Regions from separate parts of the Paenibacillus sp. Marseille-Q7038 genome, predicted to be linked through region 2. Evidence: a T-box and tRNA genes for the amino acid it is inferred to sense, from the RefSeq annotation. Region 2 holds a T-box; the other holds one or more tRNA genes.
What was found. A T-box is a leader RNA that pairs with one kind of tRNA and senses whether it is charged. The one in region 2 lies ahead of argS (arginine--tRNA ligase), so its partner is inferred to be a tRNA-Arg.
Positions count from the first base shown of each region.

Region 1: it encodes a tRNA-Arg, which carries the amino acid that the T-box ahead of argS (arginine--tRNA ligase) is inferred to sense. The anticodon was not compared.

Region 1 covers NZ_CBCOOM010000002.1:238,481-243,603, forward strand. The annotation lists gene ACWPWY_RS18260 (phosphoglycerate kinase) at 1-936, opposite strand, end outside; gene gap (type I glyceraldehyde-3-phosphate dehydrogenase) at 1,185-2,189, opposite strand; gene ACWPWY_RS18270 (sugar-binding transcriptional regulator) at 2,288-3,310, opposite strand; tRNA gene ACWPWY_RS18275 (tRNA-Arg) at 3,612-3,686, shown strand; gene clpP (ATP-dependent Clp endopeptidase proteolytic subunit ClpP) at 3,880-4,476, shown strand; gene ACWPWY_RS18285 (SIMPL domain-containing protein) at 4,561-5,123, opposite strand, start outside.
Region 2 covers NZ_CBCOOM010000001.1:1,001,756-1,006,878, forward strand. The annotation lists gene ACWPWY_RS04900 (CobW family GTP-binding protein) at 1-180, shown strand, start outside; gene ACWPWY_RS04905 (four-helix bundle copper-binding protein) at 292-639, shown strand; T-box leader at 859-1,120, shown strand; gene argS (arginine--tRNA ligase) at 1,174-2,871, shown strand; gene ACWPWY_RS04915 (ATP-binding cassette domain-containing protein) at 2,902-3,057, shown strand; one part of gene ACWPWY_RS04920 (IS3 family transposase) at 3,090-3,543, shown strand; one part of gene ACWPWY_RS04920 (IS3 family transposase) at 3,543-4,444, shown strand; gene ACWPWY_RS04925 (ATP-binding cassette domain-containing protein) at 4,455-5,123, shown strand, end outside.

The DNA of each region.
Region 1 (5,123 bases), on a different contig from region 2:
CAGTTTGGAATTTTTAATAACTTCAGCATATTTCGCACGAGTTTTCGGTCCAATATCAATACCTTCCCAATCCGCAGGAATTTGATCAATACTAACTGTTCTCGTTTCAGCATCCGCACTAAATTCCTTCGTGATTACGATATCTTCAGGAAGAAGGAAGTTTTTACCTAGTTTCTTCGCTTTTTCGATAAATCCAAGAGCTACATCCAGTTTGGAATCATCAAGCAAAGACTTACCGATTTCGTGACCTTGTGCTTTGAAGAACGTATAAGTGAGACCTCCACCGATGAGTACATTGTCAGCAAGGTTAAGCAAGTTATCGATAACATCGATTTTGTCTTTAACTTTAGATCCGCCAATGATTGCAGTGAAAGGACGTTCTGGTGTAGTTAATGCTTTACCAAGAACATCAAGTTCTTTCTCCATCAAAAGACCCGAAACGGCTGGAAGATGATGAGCAATACCTTCTGTCGATGCATGAGCACGGTGAGCAGCACCAAATGCATCATTTACGAAAAGGTCAGCCAGATCAGCAAATTGTTTTGCTAGTTCTGGATCATTTTTCTCTTCTCCAGGGTAGAAACGGACGTTTTCAAGTACAAGAACATCGCCGTTGTTCATTTTTTCGATCTCTGCTTTTACTGCGTCCCCAATAGCTTCGTCTGCTTTAGCAACCGGTTTGCCAAGCATCTCAGATAGACGGTTAGCCGCAGGTGTCAAGCGAAGGGAATCAACAAATTCACCTTTAGGACGACCCATGTGACTTGCAAGAATTACTTTTGCACCTTTTTCCACCAAATATTTGATAGTTGGAAGTGTTTCACGGATACGAGTATCATCAGTAATCTTTCCATCTTCGAGCGGTACATTAAAATCGACACGAACAAACACACGTTTTCCTGTTACTTCTACATCACGTACACTTTTTTTGTTCATCTCCACGTTCCTCCTAAGTGCTATCTAAAAAAGATAGCTGATATCTTATGTGTAGTAACCATTAGGCGAAACCCAATAGTCCATTCATTCAAACAGCAATATAGTGCTTTATATCTCTCTATTTTATATAGACCGGTTTCTCCGGTTCTCTGGCATTAAAGATAAAAACCATGATGAAGAGGAGAGACATAAATGTTCTCCTCTTCACCTGGATTCACATCAGGCTTATTAAAGCCCTTGTGTTATACTTACAGACCTTTTTTAGCGATGAAAGCAGCAAGGTCAACTACACGGTTGGAGTAACCCCACTCGTTGTCGTACCAAGATACAACTTTAACCATGTTATCGCCAACTACCATAGTGGATAGGCTGTCGATAGTGGAAGAAGCTGGATCGCTGTTGTAGTCGCTAGATACAAGCGGCTCTTCAGAGAAGTTCATGATTCCTTTAAGTGGGCCATTAGCTGCTTCTTTCAAAGCTGCGTTTACATCATCAACAGTTACGTTTTTACCAAGTTCAACAACCAGGTCTGTTACGGATACGTTCTTAGTAGGAACGCGCATAGCCATACCGTTCAGTTTACCTTTCAGTTGTGGCAATACAAGGCTAACTGCTTTTGCTGCACCCGTTGTAGAAGGAATGATGTTCTCAGCAGCTGCACGAGCACGACGAAGGTCTTTGTGCGGCAGGTCAAGTACTTGTTGGTCATTAGTGTAAGAGTGGACAGTTGTCATCATACCTTTAACGATACCGAAGGACTCGTCAAGAACTTTAGCGAAAGGCGCCAAGCAGTTTGTAGTACAAGAAGCGTTAGAGATTACAGTGTGGTTAGCTGGGTCATATTGCTCTTCGTTAACACCCATAACGATTGTAATATCTTCGTTTGTAGCTGGTGCAGAAATGATAACTTTTTTAGCTCCGCCTTTAAGGTGAGCTTCTGCTTTTTCTTTTGCAGTGAAGATACCAGTGGATTCAACAACGATTTCAACGCCGTGTTGTCCCCAAGGCAAGTTTTCTGGATTACGCTCAGCAAATACTTTTACTTCTTTGCCGTTAACGATAAGTGCGCCTTCTTTATGTTCAACAGTTGCATCCAGACGACCATGAGTTGTGTCGTATTTAAGCAAGTGAGCCAAAGTGCTTACGTCAGTCAAATCGTTGATTGCTACGATTTCCACTTCGCTGTTGTTTAGTGCTGCGCGGAACACGTTACGTCCAATACGTCCAAAACCGTTAATACCTACTTTAACCATGAGTAAGTTCCTCCCAAGTTTTGCTAAATTTTTATATATTCAAGACAAATCTAAATTAGATTCATCAAGACAACAAGTTTCAAATCTGTCTTACTTCATTATAAATCCTTAACAATTTCAGTAGCTGCCGCCTCATCAATGACAAGTATATCTTCTTGGCCAAAACGAAGCACGGCCTTTATCGAATCTGCCTTGTATTTACCGCCTGCAATGGCGATGACGACATCCGTTCGAGTAATATCCTCGAGACGCATACCGAGCGTGAGCATGGTATGAACTACTTTTCCTTTATTATTGAAGTAATAACCAAAGGATTCTGCTACAGCACCTTCATCTCTAATCTCTTCGATCGTCTGAGGTGCAAGCTTACGCCGTTTAGCCATCTCCATTGCTCCGCCGATTCCATGAATTACAATTCGAGCTTTTCGAATCATACCTAGAATTTCTTGAATGTTAGAGTCTTGAACTAATGATTCATAGGCATGGTTACTTAACAGATCAGGCACATGGAGCAATCTGTATTCAGCCCCAAGCTTCTTCGCCATGGTCGACGCGATCGTGTTCGCTTGGAATTCTACACTTTCACCAAGTCCACCTCTAGCGGGTACAAACCATACTCCGCGCATAGCAGACGATGGGGTTAAGTGTTCAGCGACCGAAGCCGTAGTCGATCCCCCTGTAACTGCAACAACATCTCCATCATTCATAACACTCAGCAGGGCTCTAGCTCCTGCACGTCCAAGTGAACGCTTGGCATATTCGGAGTTTTCAGAATCACCAGGAACCACGATAACCTTTTGAAGTCCATACGTTTTCTCGATTAACTCTTCCATCTCCGACAGCCCAAATAATTCATTGGCCATAGGTTCTAACATTGCAAGCAACTGCTCGCCGGACTCGCTTATTCTCATGCCCATACTCTCGATCTCAATCAGTCCTTGGGATTTAAGCAAGTCTGTCTCCGATCTAAGTACACGCTCCGTCATATCCAGAGAGTGGGCAAGCGTTCTTCGTCCGATTACATCCGAAATCATGATTTGGCGCAGAATGGTATATCTCTTCTTCATTACGTCCATGAGATCAGGTAGAAGTTGCTTCTGCACTTCTAAAATCGTTCGCATACTTTCCACTTCCGCAAACTCCTTCATTCCGGCCTCTAATATGGACTAAAATTGTCCCGGGGTTAACTTTTTAAGTCCCACGTTTATTTTACCTAAATCTACCCTGGTATGCAAGTGGTCAGAAGTATATTTCGCAAAGGAGCGTTCATTTATGCACCCTGCTTACCTATAAATAAAATATTACTTTTGAACGCACTATTAATGTAGTCTGCACATTCTTATGGAACATCAAACACCTCCACTAAACTTTCTTGCATTTTTAATGGCGATCAGATATAATCAATATTGCTGTCACACTTGTGCGCCCGTGGTCCAACGGATATGACGTAGGCCTCCGGAGCCTGAGATCGAGGTTCGATTCCTCGCGGGCGCGCCATTATTTTTAACAGCTTGTTATACACTTAACCGATGAAACCGAATAGGTTTCTTTTTTTATCGAAATAGTTTGACTTTCTTTGACTTTTTGTTTTGATTTGTTTATGATGTGGTTAATACGGAAACGTAGATATAGATGCTGTTAAACGTCTAAATATAAACTCTAAACCTAAATTCCTAAGGAGGTTTTTCACGTGAGTTACATTCCTATGGTCGTAGAACAAACCAATCGCGGTGAACGCGCTTATGACATTTACTCCAGACTATTGAAAGATCGGATTATTTTTCTGGGAAGCGACGTAAACGATGTAGTAGCCAATTCTATCATCGCTCAAATGTTGTTCCTCACTGCGGAAGATCCAGAAAAAGACATTCACCTATACATTAACAGCCCAGGCGGTTCTATTACAGCGGGTATGGCGATATATGACACCATGCAATTCATCAAACCAGATGTATCGACAATTTGCATGGGTATGGCAGCTTCTATGGGTGCATTCTTGCTCAATGCCGGTGCAAAAGGGAAACGTTTTGCACTTCCAAACAGCGAAATCATGATTCACCAACCTTTGGGTGGTGCGCAAGGTCAAGCGACAGATATTGAAATTCGTGCTCGCCGCATTCTCAAAATGCGTGATAAACTCAACAAAATCTTGGCTGAACGTACAGGTCAACCGATTGAACGTATTGAGAAAGACACAGATCGCGATAACTTCATGAGTGCAGAAGAAGCTCAAGCTTACGGACTTGTTGATAAAGTTATTTCCTCAACTCCACCGCAAGGGATCTAAATATAGAAATGAATAAAGCCGCAGTCCTCTAGGGACTGCGGCTTTTATTTATGACTGCTAAACTGCTCTTCTCTCCATTCAGAACTAGTTAAGTTGATAATGGACTGTAAGTTCTGTAGTCAGTTTAATTTCCCCCGTTTCAACCGAGGATGAATGATCAGCAGTACTGTCTTCTGTTTCCACTTTCATATTATACTGTTCGTAGTAACGAAGCGGTTCCGCCACATTCCCTTGACTCACACTCAGAACAATTCCTAAACTGCGTCCTGCAACTTTCGCGATGGCTCCTGCCTTCAAATTGGCATTAGCCATCGCTTTTTCGATTACAGCTGTTTCGAAAGCGTCTCTGTTCTCAATAGAAAACTGAATATTGTCGATCTGATTAACACCTGCTTTAGCAGCGGAATCCAGCAGTTCTCCTACCTTGTCGAGATTACGATAGCTGATTTTCAGAGAATGTGAAGCAGAATACCCTTTTAGTTTTCGTCCTTCTTTTTCACTATATGTGTAATCAGGCTGTACATAAAACTGATTCGTTTGTATGTCTTTGCTCTCCAGCTTCCATGTCTTTTTAAGTAAGTTGGTTAAGCTTTGCATCTTTTTAGCATTTGCTTTTTGAGCTTCAACTGCTGTTTTACCTTCTGTAT
Region 2 (5,123 bases):
TTTTCGGATACCAACAGTCGGTTTTTGTTTCAGTTTGCTTATCGTGAAACAGATTTCACGAAGCTTGGAAGCAGCGATCGTTTAGAAGATGTAGGTGTTTTCATCGGAGAACATTTTTCCAAAACAGAGATAAAGCGTTCATTACAGCAGCTTGAAGCTTATGGAGAAACTGCGGAATGAAAAATATAACGTAAAAAGTCGAATCTTAAGTATTGTCATTGCATATTGATTAGCGTATCCCTTCTTCGGGTAATAGAAGAACAAATAGCGAATACGCGGAGGTATATCACAATGACAATGACAAACTTAGAGATTGAAAAGCAAACTCAAATTGCAGCATGTATTGAAGCAATGAATGCGTGTAATAAATGCTATGTATCCAGCCTAAAAGAATATGACCTAGCTTCCCTGTGGGAAAGCATGAAGTATAATAAAGAAGCAGCCGAAATTTGCAGCTTTGCAGCAGCAGCCCTTAGCCGTGGAACGGTATTTGAACAAGAAATTCTGGCTCTCGTAGTAAAAGCTTGTGAACAATGTGCAAATGAAAGCGAAAAATTCGAACATATTCATTGTCAAAGCAGTGTAGAAGCATGCCGCCGTTGTGCAGAGATCTGCTCAACAATGAGCATGGCCGTATGATGTGTTGTTCCCTTATATATGTGAGTAGGGAAGAGAAGTAGCAGAAGAAGGAGTTTATCCTTGTTCTGCTTTTTTTAATTTTCATTATCATCCGAATCATGACTGTTTTAACTTTGTTAAAGGATCGAAAATTTTAGTTAAACGGAGTCTTCATCACAAATAATAATTCACTAAAAAAGTTGCACTTTAGCAAAACTAAATATATAATATTACAAAATTATACATTCGATGATCAAGAGAGTAATCCAGGACACCGTATTGTTAGCGAACCGGGATGGTGGAAGCCGGTATGCAGGATCTGGTATGAAACGCACTTGGGAGATGGTATGCCGAAATCGCAGTAGGCGTATCCGGTCATTGCGGACGTTACCCGCATATAAGGGGGATAGACACATCTTTTTCGTTATGTTTTTCGCAGAAACGAATCGGTGATCTTTTCACATAGAGTGGTACCGCGGGAATAATAGCTCTCGTCTCTGATAAACAGAGATGAGGGCTTTTTTTGATATCCAATTTTAAAGGAGTGTAGAAAGGATGTTAACGAAAAAGATAGCTGGGATTTTAGATTTACATCTAGATATGACAGCACATGAGATAGAATCTATGTTAGAACAACCACCTCATCCTGAAATGGGTGATGTCGCCTTTCCCTGTTTTTTGCTGGCTAAATCACTGAAGAAATCCCCTGCAATTATAGCAGCTGAACTGGCAGCTTCTATTCAAGAATCCGGAATAACAGCAGTGGCGGCGGGTCCATATGTCAATTTCTTTTTTCAGCGGAGTACTGCTGCCGAGGCAATATTTGCTCAGTTAAGTGAACCGGACTTTGGGAAGCTTTCTATAGGGGAAGGGAAAAAAGTAGTCATCGATATGTCTTCTCCCAATATTGCTAAACCTTTTGGAGTAGGTCATCTTCGTTCAACCGTTATTGGTGCCGCTCTATGTAGAATGTACGAAATGGCAGGATACGGCGTAGAAAATGTAAATCACCTTGGAGATTGGGGAACCCAGTTTGGTAAACAAATTGCAGCTTATAAAAGATGGGGGAATGACGAGAAGTTGGCGAAAGAACCCATCAAGGAATCACTTAACTTATATGTTAAGTTCCATGATGAAGAAGAGCATGATCAAACGCTTGGCCCAGAAGCAAGAGAGTGGTTTCGTAAGTTAGAACAAGGTAATGAGGAAGCCATCCGATTGTGGAATTATTTTATTGAGATCAGTATGCAGGAATTTGAACGGATGTATAAGCGTCTTGGCGTAGACTTTGACCATGTTCTTGGCGAAAGCTTCTATATCGATAAAACGGCAGGGATTGTGACAAAGCTTCAGGAGTCGGGTCTGCTTATCGAAAGCGATGAAGCGCTCGTTGTCCCGCTGGAAGAGGAGGGAATGCCGCCTTGTCTTATTATTAAGCAGGATGGAACGACGATTTATCCTACAAGAGATCTCGCGACAGCTTTTTATCGCCATGAAGAAATGGGCGCAGATGAAATTCTTTATGTCGTCGGTGCGGAGCAAAAACTTCATTTTCAGCAGGTCTTCGCTGTTCTTCACAAGTTGGGAAAGTCTTGGGCGGAAGACTGCATCCATGTTCCATTTGGTTTAATGAAATTTGAAGGGCGCAAAATGTCCACGAGACGGGGAAAAGTAGTTTTTCTGGAAGAGGTTCTTGATGAAGCCGTTCAGCGGGCACGTGAAATTATCAATTCCAAAAATCCAAATCTGCCAAATGCAGAAGAGGTAGCAGAGCAGGTAGGAATAGGAGCGATTGTATTTGGAGATCTCAAAAATCATCGGTTAAATGAAATCGATTTTTCACTCGAAGAGGCGCTTAGTTTTGAAGGGGAAACCGGTCCATATGTGCAATATACGTATGCAAGAATTCAAAGCCTGCTTACAAAAGCACAGGAAATCGTTCCACAAGGGAATACAAGATCCTATACATCGTTAGATAAAATATCAATAAGTGATGCTGCTTGGCATTTGTTAAAACACCTCTCTAGATACCCTGAGTATCTTGAAAAAGCAATCCGTTTAAAAGAACCTTCTGTACTCGCAAGGTATGTTATCGATACGGCTCAGTTATTCAATCGTTTATATCATCAAGAACGTATTTTGGACGGTGAGCCGCAAGAGCTGGAGTATAAGCTATATATAGCACAAGTAACAGGTCAACGGATTCAGCAGATCCTCACCTTGCTTGGAGTGAAAACACCGGAACGTATGTAGTCTATAAATGTGCAGCGAGGAGGAGCGGTCTTGGTCATTCAATTAAATGAAGTATCAAAAAAATATGGGGAGAAAGCTGTTATCTCAAATATTTCTCTGCAAGTTGATCAGGGAGAGTGCCTCGTGCTGATGGGTCACAATGGATCAGGAAAAACCACCCTCCTTGAACTGCACCCCAAATGTTAGACATTAACTAACATTGGAGGTGCAGTTTTTATATGGCTAAGTTTAGTTCAGATAAAAAATTACAAGCAGTTATGCGTTATCAAAATGGATCGGAAGGAATAAAATCGATTGCGAAATCGATAGGAATCCATCATTCTGTCTTATTAAATTGGATTAAGCAATATGAGCACCATGGTGAAGAAGTTTTTAAAAAGCGCTATACACCGTATTCCATACAGGATAAACTAGACGTACTTAATTATATGAACGAATTCGGGACGTCTGCTAGAGAAACGGCTGCAATATTTAATATTGCAAGTCATAGCACCATTTTAAGCTGGCAAGAGAGCTTAAAATCACATGGAATGGACGCCCTAAGACCAAAGAAAAAGGGGCGTCCATCCGTGAAAAAAGAATCGATCAAACGAAAGAATCAAACGTTAGTAGAAGGGTCCGTAGAGGCCTTACAGGCAGAAGTGGAACGTTTACGAATGGAAAATGAGTATTTAAAAAAGTTAAATGCCTTAGTTCAAAACAAGAAAAAATCACCAAGGAAGACAAAGTAAAGGTCATCTATGAATTAAGGCATAAATACTCGGTGAAGGCGCTTGTGGCATTTGCTGCTATTCCACGAAGCACATATTACGATGTAGTGAAGAAGCTAGATCGTCCAGATCCAGATGCTGACTTGAAGGCTGAAATCAAAGCGATTTACGAGGAACATGAAGGTCGATATGGCTATCGTCGCATTCGAGATGAACTAGCCAATCGTGAGCAAAAGGTGAACCATAAGAAAGTGCAGCGTATCATGAAAGAATTAGGCTTAAAAAGCGTAGTTCGCATGAAAAAATATAAATCGTACAAAGGAACGGTGGGCAAAATTGCGCCAAATATTCTAAACCGTAACTTTACGGCAGAAGCTCCGAATGAAAAGTGGGTTACGGATATTACAGAATTTAAATTATTTGGTGAGAAGCTCTATTTATCAACTGTGTTAGACTTGTTTAACGGAGAAGTTATTACCTATACAATCGGCTCTAGACCAACGTATTCACTTGTTTCAGAGATGTTAGAAAAGGCTTTAGAACGTCTCCCGAAAAAACATAAACTATTGATACATTCAGATCAGGGATGGCACTATCAAATGAAGCAATATCGTCATGCCCTTGAATCAAGAAGAATTATTCAAAGTATGTCACGTAAAGGAAACTGTTACGACAACTCTGTAATGGAGAACTTCTTTGGCATTATGAAGTCAGAGTTCCTCTATTTAAAGGAATTTGAAAGTATAGAACATTTTAAATCAGAATTAGAAAAATATATCAATTACTATAATATGAAACGGATCAAGGCAAAATTCAAAATGAGTCCAGTGCAATACCGAACTCATTTTGAAAAAGTTGCCTAATGAAATAACCGTGTCTAACTTTAAGGGGTCACTTCACCTTCGATTGCTCGCAGGGCTAATCTCCCCAACAGAAGGAAAAGTGCTCAGGACAATAACTGAGGGTAATAAAAAGACATCGGCAAGAAAAACAGGATATGCGATTGATCGTTTACCCGTAACAAATTTTACAGCAGAAGATTATTTACTTGCCATGGGTGCAATGCAAGGTCTCAGTAAAAAGGATATTCTATATCAAACGGGTATGTGGTTTGAATTATTTGGACTTACGGAGGATAAAAACGAGCTGATTGCTTCTTATTCGAAGGGAATGAGACAGAAGGTAAATATCATGCAAAGTTTGTTAGGTGATCCAGAACTTTTGCTGCTCGATGAGCCTTTGTCTGGATTAGATCGGAATTCACAGAAGAATTTGATCGAATTACTATCAGCATATAAGAAAACAAAGATGACCTTAGTGTTTGCTAGTCATGAACATCTAATTGTAAGCAAACTTGCAGATCGAGTAGTTGAACTGGAAAGAGGAAAGTTGATGCGAATGCTGCAGCCAGAAGAAATAGTAACATTTGATACCGTTGTGGTTCGAGTTACTAATCTATCCGAAGCAGACGCAAAAGTCATTTCTACTGCTGAAGGTATCATTGAACTCAGTAGACAGTCAAAAAAAGAAGCTGAGCCCGAA